DNA from 3 places in the Rubrivivax gelatinosus IL144 genome. Region 3 is predicted to be linked to each of the others. Evidence: predicted binding sites of a transcription regulator. Region 3 holds the regulator's gene; each other region holds the start of a gene.
The links. The regulator NrdR, encoded in region 3, represses ribonucleotide reductase genes. The targets are predictions, from matches to a motif close to CACNANATNTNGTG.
Positions count from the first base shown of each region.

Region 1: the regulator NrdR is predicted to act here: its motif matches at 6,533-6,546, upstream of RGE_RS20625 (ribonucleoside-diphosphate reductase subunit alpha).
Region 2: the regulator NrdR is predicted to act here: its motif matches at 4,443-4,456, upstream of RGE_RS01875 (ribonucleoside triphosphate reductase).

Region 1 covers NC_017075.1:4,538,851-4,549,294, reverse strand. Annotated here, with positions in the region: gene ffh (signal recognition particle protein) at 36-1,403, opposite strand; gene RGE_RS20650 (cytochrome C assembly family protein) at 1,449-2,267, shown strand; gene RGE_RS20645 (PP0621 family protein) at 2,264-2,497, shown strand; gene RGE_RS20640 (sensor histidine kinase) at 2,505-4,373, shown strand; gene RGE_RS20635 (sigma-54-dependent transcriptional regulator) at 4,370-5,812, shown strand; gene ampD (1,6-anhydro-N-acetylmuramyl-L-alanine amidase AmpD) at 5,813-6,400, shown strand; gene RGE_RS20625 (ribonucleoside-diphosphate reductase subunit alpha) at 6,684-9,539, shown strand; gene RGE_RS20620 (ribonucleotide-diphosphate reductase subunit beta) at 9,673-10,444, shown strand, end outside.
Region 2 covers NC_017075.1:391,447-401,890, forward strand. Annotated here, with positions in the region: gene RGE_RS01855 (dehydrogenase) at 1-96, opposite strand, end outside; gene RGE_RS01860 (iron-containing alcohol dehydrogenase) at 171-1,466, shown strand; gene RGE_RS01865 (anaerobic ribonucleoside-triphosphate reductase activating protein) at 1,467-2,159, opposite strand; gene nrdD (anaerobic ribonucleoside-triphosphate reductase) at 2,146-2,364, opposite strand; gene RGE_RS01875 (ribonucleoside triphosphate reductase) at 2,391-4,433, opposite strand; gene ubiU (ubiquinone anaerobic biosynthesis protein UbiU) at 4,712-5,731, shown strand; gene RGE_RS01885 (U32 family peptidase) at 5,736-6,665, shown strand; gene ubiT (ubiquinone anaerobic biosynthesis accessory factor UbiT) at 6,662-7,114, shown strand; gene RGE_RS01895 (methyl-accepting chemotaxis protein) at 7,289-9,031, shown strand; gene RGE_RS01900 (bifunctional enoyl-CoA hydratase/phosphate acetyltransferase) at 9,217-10,444, shown strand, end outside.
Region 3 covers NC_017075.1:4,180,753-4,191,196, reverse strand. Annotated here, with positions in the region: gene RGE_RS24725 (PEP-CTERM sorting domain-containing protein) at 1-338, opposite strand, end outside; gene ribD (bifunctional diaminohydroxyphosphoribosylaminopyrimidine deaminase/5-amino-6-(5-phosphoribosylamino)uracil reductase RibD) at 431-1,552, opposite strand; gene RGE_RS19050 (type IV pilus modification PilV family protein) at 1,594-2,778, opposite strand; gene RGE_RS19045 (PilX N-terminal domain-containing pilus assembly protein) at 2,775-4,157, opposite strand; gene RGE_RS23400 (PilW family protein) at 4,154-4,903, opposite strand; gene RGE_RS19035 (prepilin-type N-terminal cleavage/methylation domain-containing protein) at 4,897-5,496, opposite strand; gene RGE_RS19030 (type IV pilin protein) at 5,493-5,978, opposite strand; gene RGE_RS19025 (GspH/FimT family pseudopilin) at 6,070-6,606, opposite strand; gene nrdR (transcriptional regulator NrdR) at 6,706-7,149, opposite strand; gene glyA (serine hydroxymethyltransferase) at 7,166-8,416, opposite strand; ZMP/ZTP riboswitch at 8,471-8,589, opposite strand; gene RGE_RS19010 (lytic transglycosylase domain-containing protein) at 8,644-9,513, opposite strand; gene RGE_RS19005 (UbiD family decarboxylase) at 9,789-10,444, shown strand, end outside.

The DNA of each region.
Region 1 (10,444 bases), 360 kb from region 3:
GCCCGCCGGCCGGCGGGCGCGCTATGGCAGGCCTGTCAGCCGCCCATCCCCGGCGGCAGCATGCCCTTCATGCCGCCCATGCGCTTCATCATCTTCATCAGGCCGCCGCCCTTCATCTTCTTCATCACGCCCTGCATCTGCTCGAACTGGTTGAGCAGGCGGTTGACTTCCTGGACCTGAACGCCGGCGCCGGCGGCGATGCGGCGCTTGCGGCTGGCCTTGATGAGCTCGGGCTTGCGCCGTTCCAGCGCCGTCATCGAGTTGATGATGCCTTCCATGCGGCGGACGTCGCGCTCCGCCTTGTCCATGTCGGCGCCCTTGGTCTTGGCGGTGATCTGGCTGGGCAGCTTGTCCATCAGCCCGGCCAGGCCGCCCATCTTCTTCATCTGGCTGATCTGCGAGAGGAAGTCGTTCAGGTCGAAGCCGCCGGACTTGACCTTCTCGGCGAGCTTCTGCGCCTCCTTCAGGTCGACGCCCTTCTGCACCTCCTCGACCAGGGCGACGATGTCGCCCATGCCGAGCACGCGGCCGGCGTGGCGCTCGGCGTCGAAGACCTCCAGGCCGTCGATCTTCTCGGAGACGCCCGCGAACTTGATCGGCGCGCCGGCGACCTGGCGCACCGACAGCGCCGCGCCGCCGCGCGAATCGCCGTCGAGCTTGGTCAGCACGATGCCGGTGAGCGGCAGCGCGTCCTTGAAGGCCTTGGCGGTGTTGATCGCGTCCTGGCCCTGCATCGCGTCGACGACGAACAGCGTCTCGACCGGCTTGAGCGTGGCGTGCAGCTCGCGGATCTCGGCCATCAGCGCTTCGTCGATCGCCAGGCGGCCGGCGGTGTCGACGAGCAGCACGTCGAAGTAGTGGCGCCGGGCGTGGTCCAGCGCGGCCAGCGCGATGTCGCGCGGCTTGTCGCTCGGCGTGCTCGGGAACCACTCGGCGCCGGCCTGCTTGGTCACCGTCTTCAGCTGCTCGATGGCCGCCGGGCGGTAGACGTCGGCCGAGACCGTCAGCACCTTCTTCTTGCGCCGCTCGATCAGGTGCTTGGCCAGCTTGGCGGTGGTCGTCGTCTTGCCTGCGCCCTGCAGGCCGGCCATCAGGATGATCGCCGGCGGCTGCACCGCGAGGTTCAGGTCGGCGACGCCGTCGCCCATCGTCGCGGCGAGTTCCCTGTGGACGATGCCGACCAGGGCCTGGCCCGGGTTCAGCGAGCCGACGACCTCCTGGCCGAGCGCCTTGTCCTTGACGCGGGCGATGAAGTCGCGCACCACCGGCAGCGCGACGTCGGCCTCGAGCAGGGCCATGCGCACTTCGCGCAACATGTCCTGCACGTTGCCTTCGGTGATGCGGGCCTGGCCGCGCATCGTCTTGACCAGCCTCGAAAGCCGGTCGGATAGGGTCGAGGCCATCGCCGCTCCAGGCCGGGAAGGGCCTGCAAAAAGTACACTGTCAGCATGATTCTATCGAGTGCCTCTCCCGTGGTGAGCGGCGGCCTGCCGCTGTTCGTCGCGCTGCTGGCGATTGCCGGCTATGTCGTCGCGGCGCTGCCGCTGGCCAAGTCGGGCCGCATCTGGATCGCTGCGCTGCACGTCGGCTGGCTCGCCCACCTCGCGGCGCTGGTGCTCGACATCGGCGGCATCGGCCAGGAAGTGCCCGGCGCGCGTGTCGGTTTCGGTCCGGTGCTGTCGCTGACGGTCTGGCTGGTGATGGCGGTGCACACCGTCGAAAACCGCTTCATGCCCCTGCCGGCGGTGCGGCGCTGGCTGGCCGTCTGCGGTGCGGTCGTCGTCGTGATGGCGGCGCTGTTCCCGGGCGAGCCGCACCAGTACCACTCGCCGCTGGCGCCGCTGCACTTCGCGCTCGGCGTCGGCTCGTACAGCCTGTTCGGCGCCGCGGTGGTGCACGCGATGATGCTCGACGCCAGCGAGCGCCGTCTGCGCGAGCGCGCCGGCATGCACCAGGCGCGCGCCGGCATGCCGCTGCTGCTGCTCGAACGCCTCACCTTCCGCTTCGTCGAAGCCGGTTTCTCGGTGCTGACGGCGACGATCGCGCTGGGCGCGCTGACCTCGGTCGGCTGGCGCTGGGACCACAAGGTCGTGTTCTCGCTGATGGGCTGGGCAGTGTTCGCCGCGCTGCTCGTGGGCCGCCACCGCCAGGGCTGGCGCGGCCGCCAGGCCACGCGCTGGGTCTACGTCGGCGCGGTGCTGCTGCTGCTGGCCTACGCCGGCTCGCGCTTCGTCTTCGAGGTGCTGCTGGGGCGGCCGCCGGCGTGAAATACCTGCTCGTCTTTGCCGTCGTCGGCATCGTGCTCTGGCTGATGTTCGGCCGCGAGCGCCGTGCCGCGCCGCCGCCGAAACGCCGCCGTCCGGCCGCGCCCGCGGCGCCGGTCGAGATGGTGGCCTGCGCCCATTGCGGCGTGCACCTGCCGGCCGACGAGGCCGTGGCCGACGCCGCCGGCCGTCGCTACTGCGGCGAGGCGCACCGCCTCGCCGGGCCGCGCTAGGCCGGCGATGGAGGCTGCGCCGCAGGACCGTCGGTCGGGCGAGCGGCGGCGCAGCGACCGGCGCGCGACGCCGCCGCATGCCGAGTCCTCGTGGTTCGGCCACGAGTCGACCTTCGACCCGAGCTGGGGCGTCAGCGGCAACATCGAACTTGACCAGCGCCTGCGGGCGCTGTGGTCTCAGCGTGTCGTCGGCGGCGACGACAGCGCGCTGGCGCGCATCCACCGCACCTACGCCGCGGTGCGTGCGGCCTTCGGGCTGGCGCTGGTGGCGGCGCAGGGCGCCGGCAGCCTGCTCGGCGCGCGCGCCTCGCTGCCGCTGGCGCTGATCTGCATCGCCTACGCGGTGCAGGCGATCGCGCTGTGGCTGCTGCCGCGTTTCCAGCCGCTGACGACGCCGGTGGCCACGCCGATGCTGCGCCGCCGGCAGTGGCTGGCGACCGTCGGCGTCGACCTCGTGGCCTTCGGCGCCCTGCACCTCGTGGGCAGCGGCGGGCCGATCAACTACTCGGCGCTGCTCGTGCTGCCGGTGCTGATGGCCGGCGTGATGGGGCCGCGTCTGGTGGCGCTGGCCACCGCCGCCGGCGTCGCGCTGTTGCTGCTGGCGGCGGCCTCGCACGGCGCCTGGCTGGAAGCCGAACTCGCTGGCTCGCTGCTGCAGTCCGGCCTGGCCGGCCTGGGGCTGTTCGTCATCGCGCTGCTGTCGGGCGAGCTCTCGGCGCGGCTGTCGCGCGAGGAGATGGCCGCGCGCGGCAGCCTGGAGCTCGCGCGCCAGCAGGCGCAGCTCAACCGCCTTGTCATCGAGGAGATGGTCGACGGCGTGCTCGTCGTCGACGGCCGGCTGCGCGTGCGTGCCGCCAATCCGGCGGCGCGGGCGCTGCTGGTCGACGCCGGCCTCAGCCCGCCGGCGCCGTTCGGCCTGGAGTCGCGGGCCGCCTGGGTGCCGCTGGCGCGCGCCGTGACGCGGGCGCTGGCCGAGCGCGACTGGCCCGAGGCCGGCCGCGAGCTGACGCTGGCCTTCGAAGGCAGTGCGCCACGCACGCTGCGCCTGCGTGTGCGCTTCGTGCGCGGCCTCGTCTCCGGCGACGAGCGCAACGGCGAGCCGCTGTGCGTGCTGCTGCTGGAGGACGTGCGCATCGCCCAGGCCCGGCTGCAGCAGGAGAAGCTGGCGGCGATGGGCCGCGTGTCGGCCGGCATCGCGCACGAGATCCGCAATCCGCTGGCGGCGATCTTGCAGGCCAACGCGCTGCTGCTGGAGGACGAGCTGCCCCCGGCGCAGCGCCGGCTGGCGCGCATCGTCGCCGACAACGTCGACCGCCTGAAGCGCATCGTCGACGACGTGATGGAACTGGCGCCCGGAGGCCAGGCCGGCGCGCCGGTGCCGCTGGACGCCAACGCCGAGGTCGGCCAGGCGGTCGCCGACTGGGCCGCGACGGTGGCGCTGCCGCTGGGGCCGAGCAGCCGGCTGCGCGTCGAGTTGCCGGACGCGCCGCTGGGCGTGGTCTTCGACCCCGAGCACCTGCGCCGCGTGCTGGTCAACCTGCTGGACAACGCCGGCCGCTACGCCAGCCAGGCGCCGGCGGCGATCCGGCTGCAGCTCTTCGCCTTGTCGGAGGCCGAGGCCCAGCTCGTCGTCGCCAGCGACGGCCCGGCGATCGCGCCCGAGGTCGAGCCTTACATCTTCGAGCCGTTCTTCTCGACCCGCAGCCGCGGCGCCGGACTCGGCCTGTATATTTGCCGCGAACTCTGCGTGCGCTACGGCGCCAGCATCGGCTACCGTCGGCGCGAGGCCGACGTCGGCGCCCGCAACGAGTTCGTCGTCACGATGAAGCGCTGTGCGCTGCCGGCCGCCGATCCCTCGCTGCAACTGAATCCGTGAGCGCTCCCACGCCGCCCCGATTGCTCGTCGTCGACGACGAGCCCGATCTGCGCACGCTCTACGAGCTGACGCTGCTGCGCGAGGGCTACGACGTCGAGAGCGCGGAGACCGTCGAGGAGGCCTGGGCGGCGCTGCAGTCGCGCCGCTTCCAGCTGCTGATCACCGACATGCGCCTGCCCGACGGCACCGGGCTGGACCTGCTGCGCCGGCTGGAGGACGCCGGCCGCGGCGAGAAGGGCATCGTCATCACCGCCTACGGCTCGGCCGAGAACGCCGTCGAGGCGCTGAAGGCCGGCGCCTACGACTACCTGACCAAGCCGGTGGACCTGCGCCAGTTCCGCGCCGTCGTCGCCTCGGCGCTGGGGCGCACGCCGTCCGACGGCGCCCGCGCGGCGCGGCCGGCCGAGGCGCGCCACGCGCTGCCGCCGCGCCGTGCGCTCGACCGCATGGTCGGCGATTCGGTCGCGCTGCAGCAGGTGCGCAGCCTGGTCGGCAAGGTCGCGCGCAGCATGGCGCCGGTGCTGGTGCACGGCGAGTCGGGCACCGGCAAGGAGCTGGTGGCGCGCGCGATCCACGAGCTCTCGCCGCGCCACGCGATGCCTTTCGTCGCCGTCAACTGCGGCGCGATCCCCGAGACGCTGCTCGAAGCCGAGTTCTTCGGCTACCGGCGCGGCGCCTTCACCGGCGCCGTCGAGGACCGCGAAGGCTTCTTCCAGGCCGCCCAGGGCGGCACGCTGTTCCTCGACGAGATCGGCGACCTGCCGCTGGCGATGCAGAGCAAGCTGCTGCGCGCGGTGCAGGAACGTGCGGTGCGGCCGCTGGGTGCGCCGGCCGAGCTGGCGGTCAACGTGCGCATCGTCAGTGCCACGCACAAGGATCTGGCCGCCGAGGTGCACGCCGGGCGCTTCCGCCAGGACCTGTTCTACCGCCTGAACGTCATCGAGATCGTCGTGCCGCCGCTGCGCGAGCGGCTGGGAGACCTGCCCGCGATCGCCGCCGCGGTGCTCGAACGCATCGCCGGCGACGCCGGCGTGTCGCCGCCGCCGGTGCTGTCGGCCGAGGCGCTGGCGCATCTGTCGCGCTACGCCTTCCCGGGCAACGTGCGCGAGCTGGAGAACCTGCTGCACCGTGCCGTCACGCTGGCCGGCGGCAGCGTCGTCGAGTGCCGCGACCTGGGCCTGCCCGAGGTCGCGTTCGCCGACTCCGCGCACCTCGACCTGGAGATGGCGGTGCCCGACCCGGGGCGCGCCGCCGCCACCGAAGTGCCGCTGCCCAGCGACCTCGCGGCCTACCTCGACCAGGTCGAGCGCGAGATCCTCGAGCGTGCGCTCGAGCGCCACCGCTACAACCGCACCGCCGCCGGCGCCAGCCTCGGGCTGTCGCTGCGCCAGATGCGCTACCGCATGGCGCGGCTGGGCATCGGCAGCGGCGACGACTGAGTGGCCGCCTCGCCGCGCCACTGGCGCGACGGCTGGTACGCCGGCGCGCGCGCCATCCCGTCGCCCAACTTCGGCCCGCGGCCGGCGGGCGCCGCGCTCACGCTCGCCGTGTTGCATTCGATCAGCCTGCCGCCGGGCGAGTACGGCGGCGACGCGATCGAACGCCTGTTCACGAACACGCTGGACTGCGACGCCCATCCCTATTACGCCCGCCTGCGCGGGCTGCAGGTGTCGGCGCACTTCGTCATCCGTCGCGACGGTGAACTGCTGCAGTTCGTGTCCTGCGACGCCCGCGCCTGGCACGCCGGGCGTTCGGTCTGGCGCGGTCGCGAGAACTGCAACGACTGGTCGATCGGCATCGAGCTCGAAGGTCTGGAAGGCGAGGTCTTCGAGACCGCGCAATACGCCCGCCTGGCGCGGCTGCTGCCGGCCTTGGCGCGGGCCTATCCGCTGGCCGAGGTCACCGGCCACGAGCACGTCGCGCCGGGGCGCAAACACGACCCCGGGGCCGGCTTCGACTGGCCGCGGCTGGCGCGCCTGATCGCGCTGCGCGCGCCGGCGCTGCAGGTCGTGCCGGCCGCCGGCTGAGCCGCGCCGCATCCTCTTTCCCTGCCTCGCGAAGGCGCACGGGCTGCACCGGGCGGGTGCCGCGTGGCCTGCGCGCGGTGCGGGATTTCACGCATCGAAACGCTATTCCTAGTGCGTTGCAGGCTTTGTCGGCGCTAGATATAGTGTCTGCTCGCGTCGTGCTCCGGCGTCGTGGCCGCTTCCCCGGTGGCTGCGACGCGCGGCTCGTGCCGTGGTCGCCACCGGCCGCGACCCGCAGAAGGCGCGCATCGCCCACCGCCCAACACACCGACAGGGGAACCCCATGCAAGCAGTCCAGTCGTCCGCGACCGAGGCCGTCGTGCCCGTGCGCAGCCAGGCCGCCGCGCCGGCCGCCGCGTCCGTCACCGGCTACCAGATCATCCGCCGCAACGGCTCGGTCGTCGCCTTCGAGCCCAACAAGATCGCGGTCGCGCTGATGAAGGCCTTCCTGGCCGTGCACGGCGCGCAGGGCGCGGCCTCGGCCAGCGTGCGCGAGACGGTGGACCAGCTGACCGAAGGCGTGGTGCGCGCGCTGGTGCGTTCGCGCCCGGGCGGCGGCACCTTCCACATCGAGGACGTGCAGGACCAGGTCGAACTCGGCCTGATGCGCGGTGGCCACCACGAGGTCGCACGCGCCTACGTGCTCTACCGCGAGCGCCGTGCGCAGGAGCGTTCGCGCCAGGCCGCCGCGCCCAAGCCGGCAGCGCCCGAGCTGCACGTCGTCGATCGCGGCCAGCGTGTGCCGCTGGACCTGGAGGGCCTGCGTTCGCTGGTCGAACAGGCCTGCGCCGGGCTGGGCGACGACGTGCGCGCCGAGCCCATCCTCGCCGAGACCCGCCGCAACCTCTACGACGGGGTGCCGCTGGACGAGGTCTACAAGGCGTCGATCCTCGCCGCGCGCACGCTGATCGAGAAGGACCCGGCCTACACGCGCGCCACCGCGCGGCTGCTGCTGCACACGATCCGCCGCGAGATCCTGGGCGCCGACGTGCGCCCCGAGGCGATGGCCGCACGCTACGCCGAGTATTTCCCCGAGTACGTGCGCCAGGGCGTGCAGGCCGAGCTGCTCGACGAAGAGCTGCAGCGCTTCGACCTCGTGCGTCTGGGCGCGGCGCTCAAGCCCGAGCGCGACCTGCAGTTCGACTACCTCGGCCTGCAGACGCTGTACGACCGCTACTTCCTGCACGTCGACGGCCGGCGCATCGAGCTGCCGCAAGCCTTCTTCATGCGCGTCGCGATGGGCCTGGCGCTCAATGAGATCGACCGCGAGGCGCGTGCGATCGAGTTCTACGACGTGCTCTCCAGCTTCGACTTCATGTCCTCGACGCCGACGCTGTTCAACAGCGGCACGCGGCGTTCGCAGCTGTCGTCTTGCTACCTGACGACGGTGGCCGACGACCTGGAAGGCATCTACGAGGCGCTGAAGGAGAACGCGCTGCTGTCCAAGTTCGCCGGCGGCCTGGGCAACGACTGGACCCCGGTGCGTGCGCTGGGCAGCCACATCAAGGGCACCAACGGCAAGAGCCAGGGCGTCGTGCCCTTCCTGAAGGTCGTCAACGACACCGCGGTGGCCGTCAACCAGGGCGGCAAGAGGAAGGGCGCGGTCTGCGCGTATCTGGAGACCTGGCACCTGGACATCGAGGAGTTCCTCGAGCTGCGCAAGAACACCGGTGACGACCGCCGGCGCACGCACGACATGAACACCGCGAACTGGATCCCGGACCTGTTCATGAAGCGCGTGATGGAAGGCGGCGACTGGACGCTGTTCTCGCCGTCGAGCTGCCCCGACCTGCACGACAAGTTCGGTGCCGCCTTCGAGGACGCCTACGTCGCCTACGAACGCAAGGCCGACCAGGGCGAGATGCGCCCGTTCAAGCGCCTGCCGGCCAAGGACCTGTGGCGCAAGATGCTGACGATGCTCTTCGAGACCGGGCATCCGTGGATCACCTTCAAGGACGCCTGCAACCTGCGCAGCCCGCAGCAGCACGTCGGCGTCGTGCACTCCAGCAACCTGTGCACCGAGATCACGCTGAACACCAGCGCCAGCGAGATCGCGGTCTGCAACCTCGGCTCGATCAACCTCGCCCAGCACGTCGCCGGCGGCGGCATCGACCAGGCCAAGCTCAAGCGCACGGTGTCGACGGCGATGCGCATGCTCGACAACGTCATCGACATCAACTACTACGCGGTGAAGAAGGCGCGCGACGCCAACCTGCGCCACCGCCCGGTCGGCCTGGGGCTGATGGGTTTCCAGGACTGCCTGTACCAGCTGCGCCTGCCCTACGCCAGCGAGGCCGCGGTCGAGTTCGCCGACCGCTCGATGGAAGCGCTCTGCTACCACGCCTACTGGGCCTCGAGCGAGCTGGCCGAGGAGCGTGGCCGCTACTCCAGCTACCGCGGCTCGCTCTGGGACCGCGGCGTGCTGCCGCAGGACACGCTGGACCTGCTGGCCGCGGCGCGTGGCGGCCACGTCGAGGTCGACCGCAGCGAGACGCTGGACTGGGCGGCGCTGCGCGCGCGCATCGCCGCGCACGGCATGCGCAACTCCAACTGCGTGGCCATCGCGCCGACGGCGACGATCTCCAACATCATCGGCGTCGACGCCTCGATCGAGCCCTGCTTCGGCAACCTCTCGGTGAAGAGCAACCTGTCGGGCGAGTTCACCGTCGTCAACGAGTACCTGGTGCGCGACCTGAAGCGCCTGGGCCTGTGGGACGACGTGATGGTGATGGACCTGAAGCACTTCGACGGCTCGCTGCGCGCCATCGACCGCGTGCCCGACGAGCTCAAGCAGCTCTACGCCACCGCCTTCGAGGTCGATGCGCGCTGGCTGGTCGAGGCCGCGGCGCGGCGCCAGAAGTGGATCGACCAGGCGCAGTCGCTGAACATCTACATGGCCGGCGCCTCGGGCAAGAAGCTCGACGAGATCTACAAGCTCGCCTGGACGCGCGGCCTGAAGACCACCTACTACCTGCGCACGATGAGCGCCACGCACGCCGAGAAGAGCACGGTGGCACCGGGCGCGATGAATGCCGTGCCGCAGCACGGCGGTCTCGACGCCTCGGCGGCGGCGGCCGAGCCGGCGAGCGACGTGCGCTTCTGCTCGATCGACAACCCCGATTGCGAAGCCTGCCAGTAAGGCTTCGGAGCATCTAACGCTCGGAGTGCGCATTCGTCGGCACCTAATGCAGCCGCCGAATGCGTACCCATGTCAACTAGTGCTTGGTGATCCCGAGCAAGCCCTCGATAATTCAAGAACAGGACGTCCACACATGCTGGTCTGGGAAGACGAAGTTCGCAGCACCCCGGCGATCGCCCCCGTGGCGATGACGCCCCAGTCGGACACCGCCGCACGAAGCGTCGCGGCAACGAATGCCACGCCGGTCTCGCGCCCGGCCACGACGGCCAACACGCGGCGCGTCAACGTCGCCGACAAGCGCATCATCAACGGCCAGACGGACGTGAACCAGCTGGTTCCGTTCAAGTACAAGTGGGCCTGGGAGAAGTACCTCGCCACCTGCGCCAACCACTGGATGCCGCAGGAAGTGAACATGAGCCGCGACATCGCGCTCTGGAAGGACCCGAACGGCCTGACCGAAGACGAGCGCCGCATCGTCAAGCGCAACCTCGGCTTCTTCGTCACCGCCGACTCGCTGGCCGCCAACAACATCGTGCTCGGCACCTACCGGCACATCACCGCGCCCGAGTGCCGCCAGTTCCTGCTGCGCCAGGCCTTCGAAGAAGCGATCCACACCCACGCCTACCAGTACATCGTCGAGTCGCTGGGCCTGGACGAAGGCGAGATCTTCAACGCCTATCACGAGGTCGCGGCGATCCGCGACAAGGACGAGTTCCTGATCCCGTTCATCGACGCGATCATGGACCCGGCCTTCGCCACCGGCACGCCCGAGAACGACCAGACGCTGCTGAAGAGCCTGATCGTCTTCGCCTGCCTGATGGAAGGCCTGTTCTTCTACGTCGGCTTCACGCAGATCCTGGCGCTGGGCCGGCAGAACAAGATGACCGGTGCCGCCGAGCAGTACC
Region 2 (10,444 bases), 1.3 Mb from region 3:
GATGCGCCGCACGCGCAAGGGCTGGCCGAGCAGCGTGGTGCGGAAGTCGAAGTCCTGCGCGGCTGCGCCGAGGCTGATGCCGATCACGCTCTTCATACGTTGTTCGCGCCAGAGTGGACCCGGAACGGGCATGGTGGAGGGTTGACGAGATGGCCAACTTGATCGGGGACATGGCCCGCAGCGTCGGGCTGCCCAAGCTGAAGCAGGCGGCAGGCCTGGTGACGAAGCGGCTGCCGATACCGCAGCCCCTCTTGATCGTAGGGCCGGGAGCGAGCGCCAAGCTCGGCCAGGCGATCGGGGATTTCACCCATCGGAAGGTCATGCTGGTCACCGACGCGACGGTGATGAAGCTCGGCCTGGCCGAACCCTTGCGCGCCGCGCTGGCCGCGGCGGGCACCGAGGTCGTGGTCTTCGACCGCGTCGAGCCCGACGCGCCGATCCCGGTCATCGAGGCCGGCATCACGCTGCTGCGCGACGAAGGCTGCGACGCGATCGTCGCCTTCGGCGGCGGCTCGGTGATGGACGCGGCCAAGGTCATCGGCCTGGCGGTGGCCAACGGCAAGCCGCCGCGGGCGCTGGTCGGCTACTTCAAGGGCCTGCACGGCCCGCTGCCGTTGTATGCAGTGCCAACCACCGCCGGCACCGGCAGCGAGGTCACCGTCGCCGCGGTGATCTCCGACCCGAAGGCGCAGCGCAAGCTGGTCGTCGCCGACACGCGCCTGGTGCCGCGCATGGCGGCGCTGGACCCGCAGCTGATGGTCGGCCTGCCGCCGGCGATCACCGCGGCCACCGGCATGGACGCGCTGACGCACGCCGTCGAGGCCTACATCGGCGATTGGTGCACCGACACCACCGACCGCTGGGCGCTGGCCGCGGTCGGCATGGTCTTCGAGCAGTTGGAGCGCGCCGTCACCGACGGTCGCGACCTCGTCGCGCGCGAGCGCATGGCCTTGGCCTCGACCTACGCCGGCCTGGCCTTCACACGCGCCAACGTCGGCAACGTGCACGCGATCGCGCACCAGTTGGGCGGCCTGTACCACGTGCCGCACGGGCTGGCCAATGCGATCGTGCTGCCGGCGGTGCTGCGCTTCTCGGCGCCGAACTGCGAGCCGCGGCTGGCGGCGCTGGCGCGGCGCTCCGGGGTCGGTGCGCCTGACGACGGCGACACGACGCTGGCGCACAAGTTCATCGACGCGGTGGCCGAGCTGAACCGGCGCATCGGCATCCCGGGGACGGTCGAGGCGCTGCGTGCCGCCGACATCCCCAAGCTCGCCCAGGCCGCCTGCCGCGAAGCCGACGCCAACTACCCGGTGCCGCGCGTGATGACGCCCGGCGACTGCGAGGCCATCCTGCGTTCGCTGCTGCCGGCCAAGGCGCCGGCGCGCAAGCGCACGGCGGCCAAGACAGCCGCCAAGCCGGCGGCGAAGAAGACTGCCGCGCGCAAGAAGGCCGCCGCGCCGGCCTGATCAGCGCAGCGCGAGCTCGGGGCCGAGTTCGCGCAGCCAGGCCAGCACCGCCGGCTCGGGCCAGTGCCAGGGCTGCTCGAAACCCGGCGTGCCGTCGCGCGGGTGCCACTGCTGCAGCACCCAGCGTTTCGCGCCGGCGCGCTTCAGCGTCAGCGCCATCCTGGCCAGCGTCTCGTCGGACTGCAGCGCCGGGTGGTAGGTGGTGCGCACCTCGTGGTCGACGCCGCTGGCGACGACGGCGGCCAGCGCCTCGTGCACCGGCGCGCCGCTGCACGGGCGGCCGGTCAGCGCGTCGTGGCCGGCGAGGTCGGTCTTCAGGTCCAGGCCGACCCAGTCAAGCGCCGGCAGCAGCGCCTCCAGCTTCTTCGGGTAGATGCCGGCGCTGTGCAGGCCGACGGCGAAACCCAGGCCGCGCGCGGTGGCCACGGCCTCGGGCAGCGCCGGGTCCAGCGTCGGCTCGCCGCCGCTGAAGACGACGCCGTCGAGCAGCCCGCGGCGGCGCGCCAGCGTCGCGACGACTTCGTCCCAGGCCGGGCCGGCGGCGCCGTCACGCGGCTGCAGCGCCGGGTTGTGGCAGTAGACGCAGCGCCAGGGGCAGCCCTGAACGAAGACGACCGCCGCGAGGCGGTCGGGCCAGTCGCTCGTGCTCAGCGGCTGGAAGCCGCCGATCGCCAGGGCCTCAGGCGCAGCCACACTCGACGGTGGCCGTGACGTCGGCCGCGGCGGCCGGGCGGCCCGGCTCGTCGAAGTAGCGGCGTTCGAGGAACTCGCCTTGCTTGCCGATGTTGAACGAGGCCATCGGACGGTGGTAGCCCATCACGCGCGTCCAGACTTCGCAGCGGGTGCGTTCGTGCTCTTCGAGCTGCGGGTGGACGAGGGGGGTCTGGCTGTGGCTCATGCTCTTCCTTTGTGGTGGTCGGGCCGTCAGGCGGCCGGGGCGGCGCGTGCGGCCTTGGCGGCCTTGCGTGCCAGGGCTTCCTCGTCGCACTTGGGGCAGAACGCGTGCTCGCCGGCGAGGTAGCCGTGTTTCGGGCAGATCGAGAAGGTCGGCGTCACCGTGATGTAGGGCAGCCGGTAGCGTTCGAGCGAACGCCGCACCAGGTCGCGGCAGGCGCGTGCCGACGAGACGCGCTCCCCCAGGTACAGGTGCAGCACGGTGCCGCCGGTGTACTTGCGCTGCAGTTCCTCCTGGCGCTCCAGCGCCTCGAAGGGGTCGGTCGTGAAGCCCACCGGCAGCTGCGAGGAGTTCGTGTAGTACGGGCGCTCGGCCGTGCCGGCCTGCAGGATGCCGGGCAGGCGCTTCCTGTCTTCCTTGGCGAAGCGGTAGGTCGTGCCTTCGGCCGGCGTCGCCTCCAGGTTGTAGAGGTGGCCGGTCTCCTCCTGCAGTTCGACGATGCGCGCGCGGATGTGGTCCAGGTAGCGCACCGCCATCGCGTGGCCCTCGGGCGAGGTGATGTCGTGGCGGTCGGCCGTGAAGTTGCGGATCATCTCGTTGATCCCGTTCACGCCGATCGTCGAGAAGTGGTTGCGCAGCGTGCCGAGGTAGCGCTTGGTGTACGGGAACAGGCCGCTGTCGATGTGGCCCTGGATGACCTTGCGCTTGATCTCCAGGCTGGTGCGCGCGATGTCGATCAGGCGGTCGGTGCGCGCCAGCAGGCCGGCTTCGTCGCCGGCGTGCAGATAACCCAGGCGGGCGCAGTTGATCGTCACCACGCCCAGCGAGCCGGTCTGCTCGGCCGAGCCGAACAGGCCGTTGCCGCGCTTCAGAAGCTCGCGCAGGTCCAGCTGCAGCCGGCAGCACATCGAGCGCACCATGTTCGGCTGCAGGTCCGAGTTCAGGAAGTTCTGGAAGTACGGCAGGCCGTACTTGGCCGTCATCTCGAACAGCGGCAGCGTGTTCGGGTGCTCCCAGTCGAAGTCGCTGGTGATGTTGTAGGTCGGGATCGGGAAGGTGAACGAGCGGCCCTTGGCGTCGCCTTCCATCATCACGTCGATGTAGGCGCGGTTGATCATGTCCATCTCGGCCTGGAGATCGCCGTAGGCGAACGGCATCTCCCGGCCGCCGATCACCGGCACCTGCTCGCGCAGGTCCTCGGGGCAGGTCCAGTCGAAGGTGAGGTTGGTGAACGGCGTCTGCGTGCCCCAGCGCGACGGCACGTTCAGGTTGTAGATCAGCTCCTGCAGGCTCTGGCGCACCTGGTCGTAGCTCAGCCCGTCCTTGCGGATGAAGGGCGCGAGGTAGGTGTCGAAGGAGCTGAAGGCCTGGGCGCCGGCCCATTCGTTCTGCAGCGTGCCCAGGAAGTTGACGATCTGGCCGACGGCGCTGGACAGGTGCTTGGGCGGGCCTGCCTCGACCTTGCCCGGCACGCCGTTCAGGCCTTCGTGCAGCAGCGTGCGCAGCGACCAGCCGGCGCAGTAGCCCGAGAGCATGTCCAGGTCGTGGATGTGCAGGTCGGCCTCGCGGTGGGCGATGCCCACTTCGGGCGGGTAGACGTGGTTGAGCCAGTAGTTGGCGACGACCTTGCCCGAGACGTTGAGGATCAGCCCGCCCAGCGAGTAGCCCTGGTTGGCGTTGGCGTTGACGCGCCAGTCCTGGCGCGCCAGGTACTCGTTGACCGAGCGCTCGACGTCGACGGCGACGCTGCGGTCCTGGCGCAGCGCGCGGCGCTGCTCGCGGTAGACGATGTAGGCGCGCGCGGTGTCGAAGTGGCCGGCGGCCTGCAGCACACGCTCGACCTCGTCCTGGATCTGCTCGACGCCGGTGACGCGGCGGTGCAGGCGCTCGGTGACCTGGCGCGTCAGCTCGGCGGCGCGTTCGGCGTCGTACTCGCCGGTGGCGGCGCCGGCACGCGCCAGCGCGTCTTCGATCTTGGACGGGTCGAAGGCGACGGTGCGGCCTTCACGCTTGATGACCGCCAGCGGGGCGGTCTGGGTGTCGGCTGAGGGGGGCAGGGCGGCGTCTGACATGCGCGTGGACACTAGCTATGGTGTGTAGGCGCCGAACGATACCCAACCGCTAGCGTCCATCGGGCGAGAACTCGGCTGCGCTTGATGCAGTGCAAGTTCGCTGCGCGAGGGGCTTGCGCCGGCCGCCGCGTGGCGCTTGGCCCGCCCGGCCGCGGTCGGCAGACCCTGCTGACGGTGTGGTGTCCATGCCGTTTCGGGGCGTCTGCCGGTGCGCGGTTCGCACCGCTCTTGACGTCCCGCAAGCCGTCGGCGGAGCCGGCGCCTAGACTCCGCCCGCCATGCAACAGCCCCCCTTCGCGGCGCCCGAACTGGTCTGCCCCGCGGGCTCTCTGCGGGCCCTCCAGTTGGCCGTCGACGCCGGCGCCGACACGGTCTACCTGGGCCTGAAGAACGCCACCAACGCCCGGAACTTCGCCGGCCTGAACTTCGACGACGCCCAGGTCCGAGAGGGCATCGCCTACGCACACAAGCGCGGCCGCAAGGTCCTGATGGCGCTGAACACCTTCGCCCAGTCGGCGGACGTGACGCCCTGGTACCGCGCGGTCGACACGGCGGTGGACTTCGGCGCCGACGCGCTGATCTGCGCCGACACCGCGGTGATGGCCTACGCCACGCGCACGCACCCCGAGCTGCGTCTGCACCTGTCGGTGCAGGCCTCGGCGACGAGCTACGAGGCGATCAACTTCTACCAGCGCCACTACAACATCCAGCGCGCGGTGCTGCCGCGCGTGCTGACGCTGCAGCAGGTGCAGCACGTGCTGCGCAACACCTCGGTCGAGATCGAGTGCTTCGCCTTCGGCAGCCTGTGCGTGATGGTCGAAGGCCGCTGCACGCTGTCGTCCTACGCCACCGGCCAGTCACCGAACAACGTCGGCGTCTGCTCGCCGCCGTCGGCGGTGCGCTGGACCGACACGCCGACGGGCGTCGAGTCGCGCCTGGGCGGCATGCTGATCGACCACTACGCGCCCGACGAGCCGCGCGGCTACCCGACGATCTGCAAGGGCCGCTTCGTCGTCGAAGGCAAGCGCGACTACGCCATCGAGGAGCCGACCAGCCTGAACACGCTGGCCATCCTGCCCGAGCTGATGAAGATGGGCGTCAAGGCGCTGAAGATCGAAGGCCGCCAGCGCAGCCCCGCCTACACCGAGCAGGTGACCAAGGTCTGGCGCCAGGCGATCGACGCCGCCAAGGCTTCGCCCGACCGCTTCAGCGTGCAGCCGACCTGGACCGCCACGCTGGGCCACCTTGCCGAAGGCCAGCAGCACACCCTCGGCGCCCTGGACCGCCCGTGGCGGTAAGAGCATGAGTTCCGAACGCATTTCGCTCACCGTCGGCCCGGTGCTGACCTACTGGACGCGCCAGGCGCTGATGGATTTCTATGCCGGCGTCGCCGAATCGGCCGCCGACACCGTCGTGCTGGGCGAGGTCGTCTGCTCGCGCCGCTACGAGTTCAAGCTCGACGACTGGCTGGACCTGGCCGCCGACCTGCGCGCCGCCGGCAAGGAGATCGTGCTCGCGACGCAGGGCCTGATCGAGTCCGAGGCCGACCTGCGCGTCGTGCGCCGCATCGCCGAGCAGCGCGACTACCTCGTCGAAGCCGGCGACGCCTCGGCGCTGGCGGTGCTCGAGCCCGCCGGCGTGCCGTTCGCGATCGGCCCGCACCTGAACGTCTACAGCCGCGCCGCGCTCGAAGAGCACGCCGGTTTCGGCGCCGTGCGCTGGACGGCGCCGGCCGAACTGCCGCTGGAAGCGATGGGCCGCGTCAACCCGGCCGCCGACCCGGTCAAGGCCGGCGAGACGCCGGTGGCGACCGAGGCCTTCGGCTTCGGCCGCATGCCGCTGGCGTTCTCGGCGCGCTGCTTCACCGCGCGCCACCACCGGCTGAGCAAGGACCAGTGCGAGTTCCGCTGCCAGGACTACCCGGACGGCCTGCTGCTGTCGACCAGCGACGGCAAGCCCTTCCTGGTGCTCAACGGCATCCAGACCCAGGGCGCGGCGCAGCATTGCCTGATCGAGCAGCGCGAGCAGATCGTCGCCAACGGCGTGCGCCGTCTGCGGCTGTCGCCTTGCTCGCAGCACTTCACGACCGTCGTTGCCTGCTTCGAGCAGGTGATGAACCAGGGCGCACCGGCTGCCGCCGCGCGCCGTGAACTCGAGGCCATCGCACTGCCGGGCGGCCTGGCCAACGGGTACGCGCAAGGTCGCGCCGGCATGGAATGGAAAGCCGCATGAGCACCAAGTCCCACGCCTTCGTCGCGCCGCGCTCACTGGCCGAGCTGCACGCGCTGGCTGCCGCCAAGGTCAAGCCCCTCGTGCAGCGCCTGCCGATGCAGCCGCCCAGCATGGTGCTGGCGCTGGCGATGAACAAGCTCTTGCTGCCGCGTCTGCCGGCCGACGCCAAGGCGGCGCTGTCGGGCCGCAGCGTCGAGGTCGCGGTCACCGACCTGGGCCTGGCGATGAAGCTGCAGCTCGGCGAACGCGGCTTCGTGCTCGCGCCGCAGAGCAAGCCGGTCGCGCTGCGCATCGCCGCCGCGCTGCCCGACTACCTGCGCCTGCTGCGCGGCGAGGACGACGCCGACCGCCTGTTCTTCGAGCGCGCCCTGGTGATGGAAGGCGACACCGAGATGGGCCTGGTGCTGAAGAACACGCTCGACGCGCTCGGGCCGCTGTTCCGCTTCTGACCGGGCGCAAATGATCGTGGGGTCGAAATTGCGCTTTCGCGCAATTTGACCGCTTCGGAGCGTTTCAAGGCCGATAAACCGGTCTTTTGCAACGACCGCCGTCGCTGTTCTTCCCGATGATCGTCGCAGGCGCCCCCGCCCGGGGTGCCGGCTCGATCCTCGAAGAAGAACGGCATGAACATCACCGCTTTCACCGTGCGCACCCGGCTGCTGGTCAGCTTCGGGGCGCTCGCTTCCCTCGTGCTCGTGGTCTGCGGCTTCGCGCTGCATGCCCAGTGGAAGAGCTACCGGGTCTTCGCCAGCTACGTCAACGAGGATGCGCAGCGGCTGCAGCTCTCCAACCGGGTGCTCGATGCGGCCAATGCGCGTGCGATCGGCGCCCGTGACCTGGTCATCGTCGACTCCGAGACCGAGCGCGCCGCGCTGAAGTCGGCCGTCGGCCAGGCCGACCAGCGTGTGCAGCAGAACCTCGCGCGCCTGAAGCAGGCGCTCGCCACCGCCGACGACATCGGCGAGCGTGAGCGCGAACTCTTCAGCACGATCGAACGCATCGAGGCCGAGTACGGCCCGGTGGCGCGCGCGATCGTCGATCTCGGCGCCTCGGGCCGGCGCGAGGAGGCGATCCGCCGCATCGACGAGCAGTGCCGCCCGCTGCTGGCGCGGCTGATCGCCGCCGCCGACGCCTATGTCGAACACGGCAACAAGCTGGCGGCCGAGCACGTCGCGCTGGCCGACGCCGCGTTCGCCGCGCAGCGCTGGCTGCTGGTCGGTGTCGGCCTGGCCGCGATGCTGCTGGCCGGCGTGCTGGCCCACCTGGTGACGCGTGGCATCACGCGGGCGCTGGGGGCCGAGCCGGGTGAACTCGGCGCGGCGGCTTCGCGCGTGGCCGACGGCGACCTGGGTCCGGTGCCGGGTGCCGAACACGCGCCGGCCGGCAGCGTGCTGGCTTCGCTGGGCGCGATGCAGCGCAGCCTGGCGCAGATCGTCGCCCAGGTGCGTTCGGCTTCCGATTCGATCGCCACCGGTTCGGCGCAGATCGCCACCGGCAACGCCGACCTGTCGCAGCGTACCGAGACCCAGGCCTCCAACCTGGCCGAGACCGCGGCCTCGATGGACGAGATGAGCGCCTCGGTGCGCCACAACGCCGAGACCGCGCAGCAGGCGACGCAGCTCGCCGGCTCGGCCAGCGGCGTGGCGCGCCAGGGCGGCCAGGTCGTCGGCGCGGTGGTCTCGACGATGCAGGAGATCAGCGACAGCTCGCGCCGCATCGCCGACATCACCGGCGTCATCGACGGCATCGCTTTCCAGACCAACATCCTGGCGCTCAACGCCGCCGTCGAAGCCGCGCGTGCCGGCGAGCAGGGCCGCGGCTTCGCGGTCGTCGCCGGCGAGGTGCGCTCGCTGGCCCACCGAGCCGCCGAGGCGGCACGCGAGATCAAGTCGCTGATCGGCAGCTCGGTCGAAAAGGTCGAGGCCGGCTCGCGCCTGGTCGGCGACGCCGGCCGCACCATGGACGAGATCGTCGCCCAGGTGCAGCGTGTGGCCGACCTGATCGGCGAGATCGGCCATGCGACGACCGAGCAGACCGCCGGCATCGCCCAGGTCAGCACCGCCGTCGGCGGCCTGGACCAGGCGACGCAGCAGAACGCCGCACTCGTCGAAGAGAGCGCCGCGGCCGCCGAGAGCCTGCGCCAGCAGGCCGCGCGGCTGACCACGCTGGTCAGCGTCTTCCGCCTCGGCGCCGGCGAGGCCGCGCCGGTGGCCGCCGTGCCCGCCGCTGCGGCGCGGCCGACTACGACGGCGCCGCAGCGCCCGGCGCGCCCCGCGCCGCTGCCGACCACGAAGAGCCGGCCGGCTTTGCCCGCTCCGGCGGCTGTCGCGCCGGCCTCGGCCGGCGACGACTGGACCAGCTTCTGAGTCGGCGGCGGCGCTGTCGCGCGACCCCGACGGCTCGCTTGATGCACGTCATGTGCAGTGCAGCAAAACGGCTTGCACTGCGCGCCGCCGCACGGCGCTAGGCTGAGCGCCTCACACGGCGCGGCCGCTGGCGGCCAGAATCGGTCTGTCGGGCGCATCGCCGAGACGCCAGCGAGGACGGATTCATGGGTGCTCACGAAGGCCTGATCGAGAACCTGACCTACGACGAGCTGCGTCCGGGCCAGCGCGCGCAGATGATGCGCACGCTGTCGATGGACGACATCAACGCCTTCGCGCTGGTCTCCGGCGACGTCAACCCGGCGCACGTCGATGCCGAGTACGCCGAGGGCACGCGCTTCAAGGGCGTCATCGCGCACGGCATGTGGGCCGGCGCGCTGATCTCCAGCCTGCTGGGCACCGAGTTCCCCGGCCCGGGCACGATCTATCTCGAGCAGAGCCTGCGTTTCCACCGCCCGGTGCACGTCGGCGACACGCTGACGGTGGGCGTCACGGTGGCCGAGAAGGACGACGCGACGCGCAACGTGGCGCTCGACTGCATCGTGCTGAACCAGCATGGCGACCAGGTCGTCACAGGCCGCGCGCTGGTGCGCGCGCCGACGCAGAAGATCGTGCGTCCGCGCACGGCGATGCCGACGATGCACCTCTTCGACCCCGAGGCGCGGCTCGAAGCCTGGGTGCAGACGCTGAGCGGCCACCTGCCGGTGCGCTGCGTCGTCGTGCACCCCTGCGACGAAGGCTCGCTGCACGGCGCGCTCGACGCGCGCGCGCACGGGCTGATCGAGCCGGTGCTCGTCGGCCCGGCGCTGCGCATCCGCACGCTGGCCGAGCAGATGCAGGTTTCGCTCGACGGCCTCGAACTCGTCGACGTGCCGCACAGCCACGCCGCCGCGGTCGCCGCCGCGGCGCTGGCCGCACGCGGCGAGGCGCAGATGCTGATGAAGGGCAGCCTGCACACCGACGAGCTGATCAAGGCCGTGCTCGACGAGAGCTCGCTGCGCACCGGGCGTCGCATGTCGCACGTCTACCGCTTCGAGGTGCCGGCGTATCCGAAGCCGCTGCTCGTCACCGACGCGGCGATCAACATCGCGCCGACGCTGGCCGAGAAGGCCGACATCGTGCGCAACGCCGTCGAGCTGGCGCACGCGCTGGGCGTGCACCAGCCGTTGGTCGCGCTGCTGTCGGCGGTGGAGACGGTGACGCCGCGGCTGGCCTCGACGCTGGACGCCGCGGCGCTGTGCAAGATGGCCGACCGCGGCCAGATCACCGGCGCGCTGCTCGACGGCCCGCTGGCCTTCGACAACGCGATCTCGGTCGAGGCCGCGCGCATCAAGAACATCGAGTCGCCGGTGGCCGGCAACGCCGACATCCTGGTCGTGCCCGACCTGGAGGCCG
Region 3 (10,444 bases):
AAGCGGCCGGCGCTGTTGCCGCCGTCGTCGAAGGACTCCTTGCCGATGCGGCTGCGGCCAGCCTGGTCGGCGATGGACAGCGACGCGGTGGACGAGAACAGCGCCGCCGGAGTCGACAGGTAGGCGTAGCTCTCGAAGCTCTCGGTGGCGACCTTGCCGCCGCCGAGCGCGAGGAGGAAGGCGTCGTGTTCGGCCTTGGACGCACCGTTGGCGGGGACCTGGCTTTGCGGGCTCGCGTCGAAGCCGTAATACGTGGTCGGCGCGGCGAACACGGCGCCCGCGAAGACCACCGAGCCGGTGGCCAGGGCGACACGACCCCAGCGTTGGATGGAAACCATCGTTCGAGACCTCCTCGCGCGTCGCACGCAGGAGCGCGTGCAACCCTTTGAAACGATCATAGCGACGGCCCCCCTAGGTGGCGTCCCCCCATTCACATGGCCGCAGCGCTCTCCGTGCGCAGGCGCAGCCGCAGGTCAGGACCGATGCGCTGCGCGTCGACGTAGTGCCAGCGCAGCCCCTGCGCGAGCGTTTCGAAAGGCCCGAGCGCGGCCATGCCGCGCCCCTCGCCGAGCAGCAGCGGCGCGGCGTAGACCAGCAGTTCGTCGACCAGGCCGGCCGCCAGCATCGCGCCGTTGAGCCCTGCGCCGGCCTCGACGTGCAGTTCGTTGACGCCCTGGCCCGCCAGGTCGGCCAGCACCGCGGGCAGGTCGACGCGGCCGTGCGGGTCGGCGTGCCGGCGCACCTCGGCGCCGGCCGCGCGCAGCGCCTGCGCCGCGCCTTCGTCGTCGCTGGCGGTGTAGACCAGGCAGCGGCCCGGCGCCGGGATGAGCCGCGCGCCGGGCGGCGTGCGCAGCCGCGAGTCGAGCACCGCGCGCATCGGCTGCAGCGCGGTCGGCACCAGGCGCACGTCCAGCCGCGGATCGTCGTCGAGCACGGTGCCGATGCCGGTCAGCACGCAGCCGGCGCGCCGGCGCCAGGCATGGCCGTCGGCGCGCGCCTCGGGCCCGGTGATCCACTGGCTGGCGCCGTTGGCCAGCGCGGTGCGGCCGTCCAGCGAGGCGGCGATCTTCATGCGCACCCAGGGGCGGCCGCGTTGCACGCGCGACAGGAAGCCGATGTTGAGCTCGCGCGCGGCCTCGGCGACCTCGGCGTCGGCCATCTCGACGGCCACGCCGGCGGCACGCAGCCGCGCGATGCCGGCGCCGGCGACCTGCGGGAAGGGGTCGCCGAGCGCGACGACGACGCGGGCGATGCCGGCGGCGACCAGAGCGTCGCAGCACGGCGGCGTGCGGCCGTGGTGGGCGCAGGGTTCGAGCGTGACCCAGGCCGTGGCGCCGCGCAGGTCGTGGCCGGCGGCGGCCGCGTCGCGCAAGGCCATCACCTCGGCATGGGCCTCGCCGGCGCGCTGCGTCGCGCCGCGGCCGAGCACGCGCCCGTCTTCGTGGCCGACGACGCAGCCGACACGCGGGTTCGGGTCGGTGAGGCCGATCGAGCCTTCGGCGAGCGCGAGGGCTTCGAGGAGACGGCTGCGGTCCAGCGGGGAGATCGGCATCGGTGGGCAGGCGGCGGCCCGGCTCGGGCGGGACGCCGATGCTACGGCTGGTGCTGCCAGGTGGCCGAGACGATGGGCGTGGCGGTGTCGTCGCCGGGGCAGGTCCAGGCCGTGCCGGGCACGGTGTCGCTGCCGGTGCCGGCGGTGATGACGAGGAAGTTCTGGTTCGTCAGCGGGCCGCCGACGTTGCTGTAGTTGGCCGGGTGGTCGACGTTGCGCGTCGGGCTGGCCGTCGGCGCGTAGCGGCAGACCTTGACGCGGCTGGCCGAAGTCGTCGTGTCGGGCGTCGTCGTCGCCAGGTTCGTCGGCCAGACCGACGAGCGGCCGGACCACATCTTGGTGGCCGTCGAGACCGGCACGGCGCAGTAATAGGCGACGTAGGCGGGGTAGACCAGGTGCACGCAGGTGTCCGGCGCCGGCGTCGGCGAGCCGGTACGCTGCACGCTGACGAAGGCCGTGGGCCAGGCCGGGATCGACGCCAGGTCGTCGGGCGACAAGGGCGGCGGCACTTCGGCCAGCGCCGGGGTCGGCTGCACGCCGGTGGCAAAACGCACGTAGCCCGACAGCAGGTAGGCGTTGACGCTGGTGCAGTTGGTGGCCGGGATGCAGATGCTGGTGATGACCCCGGTGAGGTTGTTGAAGGTGAAGGCGACCTGGTCGCTGCCCAGCGGGCGGAAGCTGCTGGTGCCGTCGCCGTTGTCGCTGGCCTGCACCGGGATCGCCGCGTGGCGCGACTTCGGCTGCGCCAGGGTGGTGGCGTCGGCGGGCAGGAACAGCGCACCGGCCAGGTCGGGCGGCGTGCCGGTGATGAAGGCCGCGAAGTCGACCCACTGGTTGTCCGTCTCCGCGCGGCGGTCGCGCCAGGCGACCTGGATCGCGACCATCTTCGCGCGTCCGGCGTCGGCCGCGGTGTCGGTCACGGTCTGGCGCAGCGTGAACTCGGTGTTCGCGAGCGGGGTGTCGACCCGCTGCCCGGGGGCGGTGGTGATCGACTCGTAGGTCTGGCCGTCCGTGCCGTCGAGCGAGCTGTAGCCGCGCAGCTGCTCCAGCCGTTCCTGGGCGATGCGCACCGCCTCGCTGCGCTGGCGCGAGACGTCGGCGGTGGCGCGCAGCGTGGCCTGCAGCCCGACGACGCCGAGCAGGCCGATGGCCATCACGGCCAACGCGACCAGCGCCTCGACCAGCGAGACGCCGCGCGACCTGCGACGAAGCCGATGCGCGCTCACGGGAAGTCCTTCCAGCTGCCGGCGACGCGCGTGAACGAGCCGACCAGCGTCGACAGGTGACGCAGCGTGTCGGCGTCGTGGTCGATCGAACTGCCCGTCGTGGTGGCCACGACCAGGTCGTTCTCGGCGATCAGCGCGCCCTGCACGTGCGCCGTGCCGCTCAGCCGCCAGCTCGTCGCCCGGCCGTAGACCAGGCCGTGCACCGGGCGCCCGCCGGCGTCGAAGTCGAGGTTGCCGGTGACGACGATCAGCACCGGTGCCGCGGCGCTGCCGATGTCGCCGCTGCCGTCGAGCACGAGGTTGCCCTCGACCCAGATCGGCCGCCCGGGGTTGCGCGCGACCTTGGTGGCCAGCGTGCTGCCGTCGCAGCTGACGGTGGCGCAGTCGAGCAGCACGGCACCCGGCTGGTCGCGGAAGGTTTCGGGCCGCATCATGAAGACCGAGGCGAACATGCGCGTGCTGACCGGCGTGTCGCCGGTGCCGACGATGTCGCGCAGCGACGGGTCCGGGCTGAGCGTCGCGCTGCCGTCGGCCGGCGAGCCCGGCGCGCCGAGCGCCTCGATCGCGCTCGGGATGCTGCTGCCGCCGACGCGCACCGAGTAGCCGCTGGCCGAGCCGGTGCGCGCCACGCGCAGCGTGCCGCCGCCGTCGGTCGTCAGGTTGCCGCGCACGATCAGCGTGTCGCGCGGCAGCGCCGTCACCACCGTCTTGCTGCTGTCGCGTTCGACCGCCGCGGTGCGCCCGGCCATCGCGGCCCAGGTGGAGATGGCCGCGAAGCCTTCGCCGGCAGGGGCGATCGCGCGCACCAGCGGCAGGCTGGACATGTTTGCCGAGAAGCTCAGGCACTCCTCGGCCAGCCGGGTGCAGCCGTTGGCGTAGATGCGCACCAGCCCGGGCCTCAGGGCCGACCCGACGATTGCGACGCGGAAGGCCGGATGCGGGCCGTCGCCGGCGGGAGGGTCGGGCAGCTCGGTGCCGCTTGCCGGGCAGCGGCAGCTCCAGCCGCTGCCGTCGCGCACGCAGGTGGCGAAGGCGACGTTGCCGCTGGCGTCGAGCTTGGCGCCGACGAAGCCGGTGTCGGCGTCGGTGACCAGGTAGCGCTCGCGGAACGGCGTGTCCGTGATCGTCGTGCTCGGTGCGCAGCTGGCGTCGATGCGGCCGCCGTTGAGCTTGAGCAGGGCCCACTCGAGGCCCGCCTCGGCGGTCTCCATCGCCTGCGTCGAGCGGTACTGGTTGACGCCGGTGCGCTGCTCGAAGATCAGATTGCGGCTGGTGTAGGCGGCGACCAGCGAGACGACGAAGAACAGCAGCAGCACCACGGCCAGCGCCGCCAGACCGTGCTGGCGGCGACGGGGCGCCGGGGCGGTGCCGCGCTTCATGTCGGGCACACGCGCGTCGGGTGCGCGGCGTCGCGGTAGTCGATGAAGTCGTTGCGCAGCTTCACCGTCGCCTGCATCGCGCGCGTCACGCTCGGGTCGGCGACCGAAGCGGCTTCGATCTCGATCTTCACCAGGCGCACGTCGAGCACCGGCCAGCAGCTGGTGCTGCCGTCGGCGCAGAGCTTGGCGCAGGGCAGGGGCTGGGGCGTGGAGCCGTCGTCCTGCCAGCTGACCTGGAACTTCGTGATGCGCAGCGTGCGGCTGTCGGTCAGTTCCTGCCAGCTCGGCGGGTTCGCGTTCTGGGCGCAGGTGCTGCCGGCCACGACGGCCGCGCCCTGGATGCCGGACTTCAGCACGCCGTTCTCGAGCTTGATGCCGGTGGCGCTGTTGTTGTCGCCGTTGCGGTAGTAGCGGTAGACGACCGAGTCCTGGGTGTCGGCGATGCGCACCGTCGCGTAGCGGTTGCACTGCGGGTCGGTGTTCTCGGTGGACCACGGGCCGCTGTTCTGCGCGTCGTTCCAGATGCCGGCGCGGCGCAGGTCGCGCACGATGATGTCGGTGGTGGCGCGCAGGTCCTGCTGCAGCTGCGTCTCCAGCAGCAGCCGGCGGTTCTCGGTGAGCTGGCCCGAGACCAGCAGCGCCGACGCGGCGACGACCAGCAGGCCGATCGTCACGCCGACCATCAGCTCGACGATCGACAGCCCGCGCTGGCGACGCGCCGGCCTGCGGCGTGCGGCGTTCAGCACGTCTGCGCTCCCAGCGCGGCCTGCGTGCCGCAGACCGTGGGCCGGCCGGCGCGGCCGACCGTGGTGCGCAGGCTGCGGGTGCCGTCGAGCACCGTGTTGATGACGAAGGCGTCCAGCGGTTCGGGCAGCCAGTCGGAGCTGTGCGTCAGCAGGCCGCCGGTCAGCGGGTCGAAGCCGAAGCCGCGGTCGCCGACCGCCAGTTGCAGGTGCACGCCGCCGTCGGCAGGCAGCATGACGGTGCGCAGTTCGACCGACACCGGGTTCGAGCAGGCATTGCCCGGGCCCAGCGTGCAGTCGCAGTACAGCTTGGTGGCGTCGGCGCCGGGGCGCAGCTCGTAGATCGTGTAGCAGGACACCGCCGTGCCGGCGGCCGGGAACAGCACGAACGAGCGCAGCCCGTGCGCCACGGCCTGGCCGCGCGCGAACTGGACGTCGGTGCCGAGCTGCGCGCTGATGCTCTTCAGGCGCTGCACGCGGATGTAGTCGAACAGCGACGGCGCGCCCAGCGCCAGCAGCACGCCCAGCAGCGCGACGACGACCATCAGCTCGACCAGGGTCAGGCCGCGGCGGCGGAGGCGGCGGGGCGGCGTCATTTGGGCCAGCAGGCGTTGGTCACCGCGTAGCTGAAGTCGCCACAGCTGCCGCAGCCGGCGTATTCGAGGTTGCCGCCGCGCAGCCGCATGCTCATGTTGCGGCACTGGCTGTCCGAGGCCTGGCTGCTGCCGCGGTTGCCGCGGGCGGTGACGACGTAGGCGCTGGACAGCGTGTCGCCGGCGGCGCCCGAGCTGCCGATCTCGATCGTGTAGTGGCCCGACGAGCTGCTGCTGCTGAGCCCCAAGTCGGTCAGCGAGGTCGTGTACTGGGCGTGGTTGCTGCGCCAGCGTTCCTGCGCCTGCTGCACCGCGGCCACCGCGGCATAGGCGTCGGAGCGGCGGCCCTTGCGGATGCTGTCCATGAAGGACGGCAGCGCCACCGCGGCGAGCACGCCGAGCACGACGACCACGATGGCCAGTTCGATGAGCGTGAAGCCCTGCGCTGGCCCCCCAGCGGAACACCGACGGCACCGGATGGACATGTGACCGATTATTCGCAGCGCCGGCCCCGCCGGCACCGTTCGTCGTGGCGTGGGCGCCGCTCGTCGCGGCCCTTGCCCCGCGTTCGAGGGATCAGCAGGGCGCTTCGCCGGGCAGGCCGTCGGGCGAGCAGCGCCGCACCCGGCCCATCAGGTTGACGACGAGGTGCAGCCGCGGTCCCGACGGCAGCGACAGCCGCACCGTCGCGGTGGGCGTGACGGTGCCGCGGGTCGGGTCGAAGAGCAGCGAGCCGCTGTTGGACAGCAGCTGCACCGGGTGCGTGTCGCCGAGGTTCACGTAGCGCAGCACGCGGCGGCCCTCGCAGATCGGCACGGGGCCGTCGCAGCTGCAGCCGGGCGCGCCGTCGTGCAGCAGCCAGCAGCGTGGGCCGGCGAACTCCAGCCGCACGCCGTCCGACCGTGCCGTCGCCAGGCTGCGCGCATACATGATGTCGGTCTCGAGCTGGGCGGCGACGCCGCGCAGGCGCTCGCGCTCCTGCATCGTCGCGAAGCCCGGCACGGCCAGGCCGACGACGAGCGCGGCCAGCGCCAGCGTGACGGCGCTCTCGATCAGCGTCAGGCCGCGCGGGCGCGGCGTGTTCGGTGGCTGGGGCAGCGGGTCGCGGGCCATGTCGTCCTCCGGTGCCGGGGCACTCTAGGAAGACGCAAGACGCCGCGCGCTCCCCTCGCGGCGGGAGCTTCGGGCGCCCCCGCGCGGGGGATCAGCGACTCAGATGTCGCGGATCAGCTGGCTGAACTCGTCGACGTCCTCGAAGCTGCGGTAGACCGACGCGAAGCGCACATAGGCCACCTTGTCCAGCTTCTCGAGTTCGCGCATCACGAGCTCGCCGACGCGCGTGCTCGGCACCTCGCGCGCGCCGCCGGCGACGAGCTGCTCCTGGATGCGCTCGATCGCCGCGTCGATCTTCTCGACGCCGACCGGGCGCTTGCGTAGCGCCAGCATCATCGACGAGCGCAGCTTCTCGGGGTCGAACTCGACACGCGCGCCGTCCTTCTTGACGACGGCGGGCATCGCGACCTCGGCGCGTTCGTAGGTCGTGAAGCGCTTCTCGCACTTCAGGCAGCGGCGGCGCCGGCGCACGACGCCGCCCTCGTCGGACTCGCGGGTCTCGACGACCTGCGTCTCGCCGTGGGCGCAGTACGGACAACGCATGCGCCGCCGCTCCCGCTCAGCGGTAGACCGGGAAGTCGCGCGTCAGCGCCGCGACCTTCTCGCGCACCGCGGCGATGTTCGCCTCGTCGTGCGGGTTGTCGAGCACGTCGGCGATCAGGTGCGCGGTGCGGCGCGCCTCGTCTTCCTTGAAGCCGCGCGTCGTCATCGCCGGCGTGCCCAGGCGGATGCCGCTGGTGACCATCGGCTTCTGCGGGTCGTTCGGGATGCCGTTCTTGTTGCAGGTCATGTGGGCCTTGCCCAGCACGGCTTCCGCTTCCTTGCCGGTCAGGCCCTTGGGGCGCAGGTCGACGAGCATCACATGGCTCTCGGTGCCGCCGCTGACGATGCGCAGGCCGCGCGAGATCAGCGTCTCGGCCAGCACCTTGGCGTTGGCCGCCACCTGCTGCTGGTAGGCCTTGAACTCGGGCGCCAGCGCTTCCTTGAAGGCGACGGCCTTGCCGGCGATGACGTGCATCAGCGGGCCGCCCTGGATGCCGGGGAAGATCGCGCTGTTGATCTTCTTGGCGATCGCCTCGTCGTTCATCAGGATGATGCCGCCGCGCGGGCCACGCAGGCTCTTGTGCGTGGTGGACGTGACGACGTCGGCATGCGGCACCGGGTTCGGGTAGACGCCTGCGGCGACGAGGCCGGCGTAGTGCGCCATGTCGACCATGAAGTAGGCGCCGATGGCCTTGGCGACCTTGGCGAAACGTTCGAAGTCGATGCGCAGGCTGTAGGCCGAGGCGCCGGCGATGATCAGCTTGGGCTTGTGCTCGTGCGCCAGGCGTTCCATCGCGTCGTAGTCGATGGCTTCGTTGGCGTCCAGGCCGTAGCTGACGACCTTGAACCACTTGCCGCTCATGTTCAGCGGCATGCCGTGCGTCAGGTGGCCGCCTTCGGACAGGCTCATGCCCATGATCGTGTCGCCCGGCTCGAGCAGGCCGAAGAACACGGCCTGGTTGGCCTGCGAGCCCGAGTTGGGCTGCACGTTGGCGAAGTTGGCGCCGAAGAGCTGCTTGACGCGGTCGATCGCCAGCTGTTCGACGACGTCGACGTACTCGCAGCCGCCGTAGTAGCGCTTGCCGGGGTAGCCCTCGGCGTACTTGTTGGTGAGCTGCGAGCCTTGCGCGGCCATCACCGCGGGGCTGGTGTAGTTCTCCGACGCGATGAGCTCGATGTGCTCTTCCTGGCGGCGGTTCTCGTCCTGGATGGTCGCCCAGATTTCAGGGTCGACGTTGGCGAGGGTGGAAATGGAACGGTCGAACACGGCAGTCCTCTTCGGAGTGAAGGGCCTTCGAGCGCCCCGCGGCGGAGCGTCGTCGAGGGCTGCCCAGGCGAACGGCGGACGCCGGCCGGGTGGCCGGCCTGCGCTTCCCGGTGGTCGATCCACCTCGGGGCCGGCAGTCGTGCCGCCCCTCATCGCCAGTCGCGCAGGAGGCGGAGTGTAACGGCAGCGGCCGCAGCCGCCGCCGCGGCGAAGTCAAACGCCGGGATTCAGCGGCGCAGCATCGCCAGCTGTTCGGCGCGCGGCGGCGCCGGCTGTGCCGCGGGCAGCGGCATCGGCGCCGCCTCGCGCGGCACGCTGATCGGCGCGGTGACCGGCACGCGGCTGCCGGCAGCTACACGCTTCAGGTAGTCCTGCTCGGTCATCACGCGGTCGACGTAGCCGTTGTCGTTGTCCTGCAGCGCGGCGCCGACGTAGTGCTTCAGGCCTTCCTGCAGGCCGCCGGCGCGCGTGATGCACTCCTTCAAGACCTGGACGCCGACGCGCAGGTTGCTGATCGGGTCGAACGCGGCGTGCGTGCCGCCGAAGGCCTGGTACTTGTCGTCGTGGATGCGGGTCATCACCTGCATCAGGCCCTGGGCCCCGACCGAGCTCTGGGCGAACGGGTTGAAGCTCGACTCGACGGCCATGATGGCCAGGATCAGCGTCGGGTCCAGACCGGCCTTCTGGCCGATGGCCCAGGCTTCCTGCACCAGCGCGCTGATCGGCTCCGGCGCCACCTTGTAGCGGCGCGAGATCCAGCTCGCGACGGCCGCCTGCTGGCGCGTCAGCGCCTTCGGGTCGGCCGCGGTGGCCCGGTTGACGGCTTCCGGCTCGGCCGGCACCAGCTCGGCCTCGGTGGTCGCGGCGACGCGCACTTCATGGCGCGTCTGCAACCACTCGAAGGCCCTCGTTTCGGCCTGCTGACGCAGGTCTTCCCGACCGGCCACGAAGACGAGCACCGCCACCACCGCAAGGCCGACTACGGCCAGGGTGTTGTGCCCGATCTCGAGCAAGCCGTGACCGACGTCACGAGCGAATACCGTCAGCGAGCGCCCTGTGGCTTGCTGCGCGGTGCGCAGCACGGCAATGGCTTTCATCGCATCCCTCTTCAAAACGCCGTCCTGGATGCCCGAAGGCCGCGGCGCCGAAGGGGGCGCTGGGGCAGGGCGACGGCGATAATCGACCGACTACCGCAAGCGACCGACGAACGGGCCGCGCGGAGCGGGACTGCAGCGACCGTCCTGGTGATCCTGGTGATTACGATGCGGACGGTACGGGTCTGCCCTGATTCAGATCCAAGGGCAGCACGAATTTTAGGAAGGCTCTCATATCCGGTCAAGAATATGAGGTCTCCCTCTTATATCTAGGAAGAATGATCTACCGAGACTTGCGGGACTTCATCACCCAGCTCGAAGCCCGCGGAGAGCTGCGCACCATCACCGATCCGGTGTCTCCGGTGCTCGAGATGACCGCGCTGGGCGACCAGTTGCTGCGTGCCGGCGGCCCGGCGGTGCTGTGCCGCAACCCGACCGGTTTTTCGATCCCGGTGCTGCTGAATCTTTTCGGCACCCCCCAACGTGTAGCCCTCGGAATGGGGGCCTCGTCGACCGCCGAGCTGCGCGACGTCGGCCGGCTGCTGGCCGGGCTCAAGGAGCCCGAGCCGCCCAAGGGCCTGAAGGACGCCGGCAAGCTGCTGTCGATGGCCAAGGCGCTGTGGGACATGAAGCCTTCGGTGCAGCGCAGCGCGCCCTGCCAGGAGGTGGTGCTCCAGGGCCCGGACGTCGACCTCGGCCGCCTGCCGATCCAAACCTGCTGGCCCGGCGACGCTGGCCCGCTGCTGACCTGGGGCCTGGTCGTCACGCGCGGCCCGCAGGCCGTGGCCACGCCGCGGCTGCGCCAGAACCTGGGCATCTACCGCCAGCAGCTGATCGGCCGCAACCAGCTGATCATGCGCTGGCTGGCGCACCGCGGCGGCGCGCTGGATTTCCGCGAGTTCGCGCTCGCCAACCCCGGCAAGCCCTTCCCGAT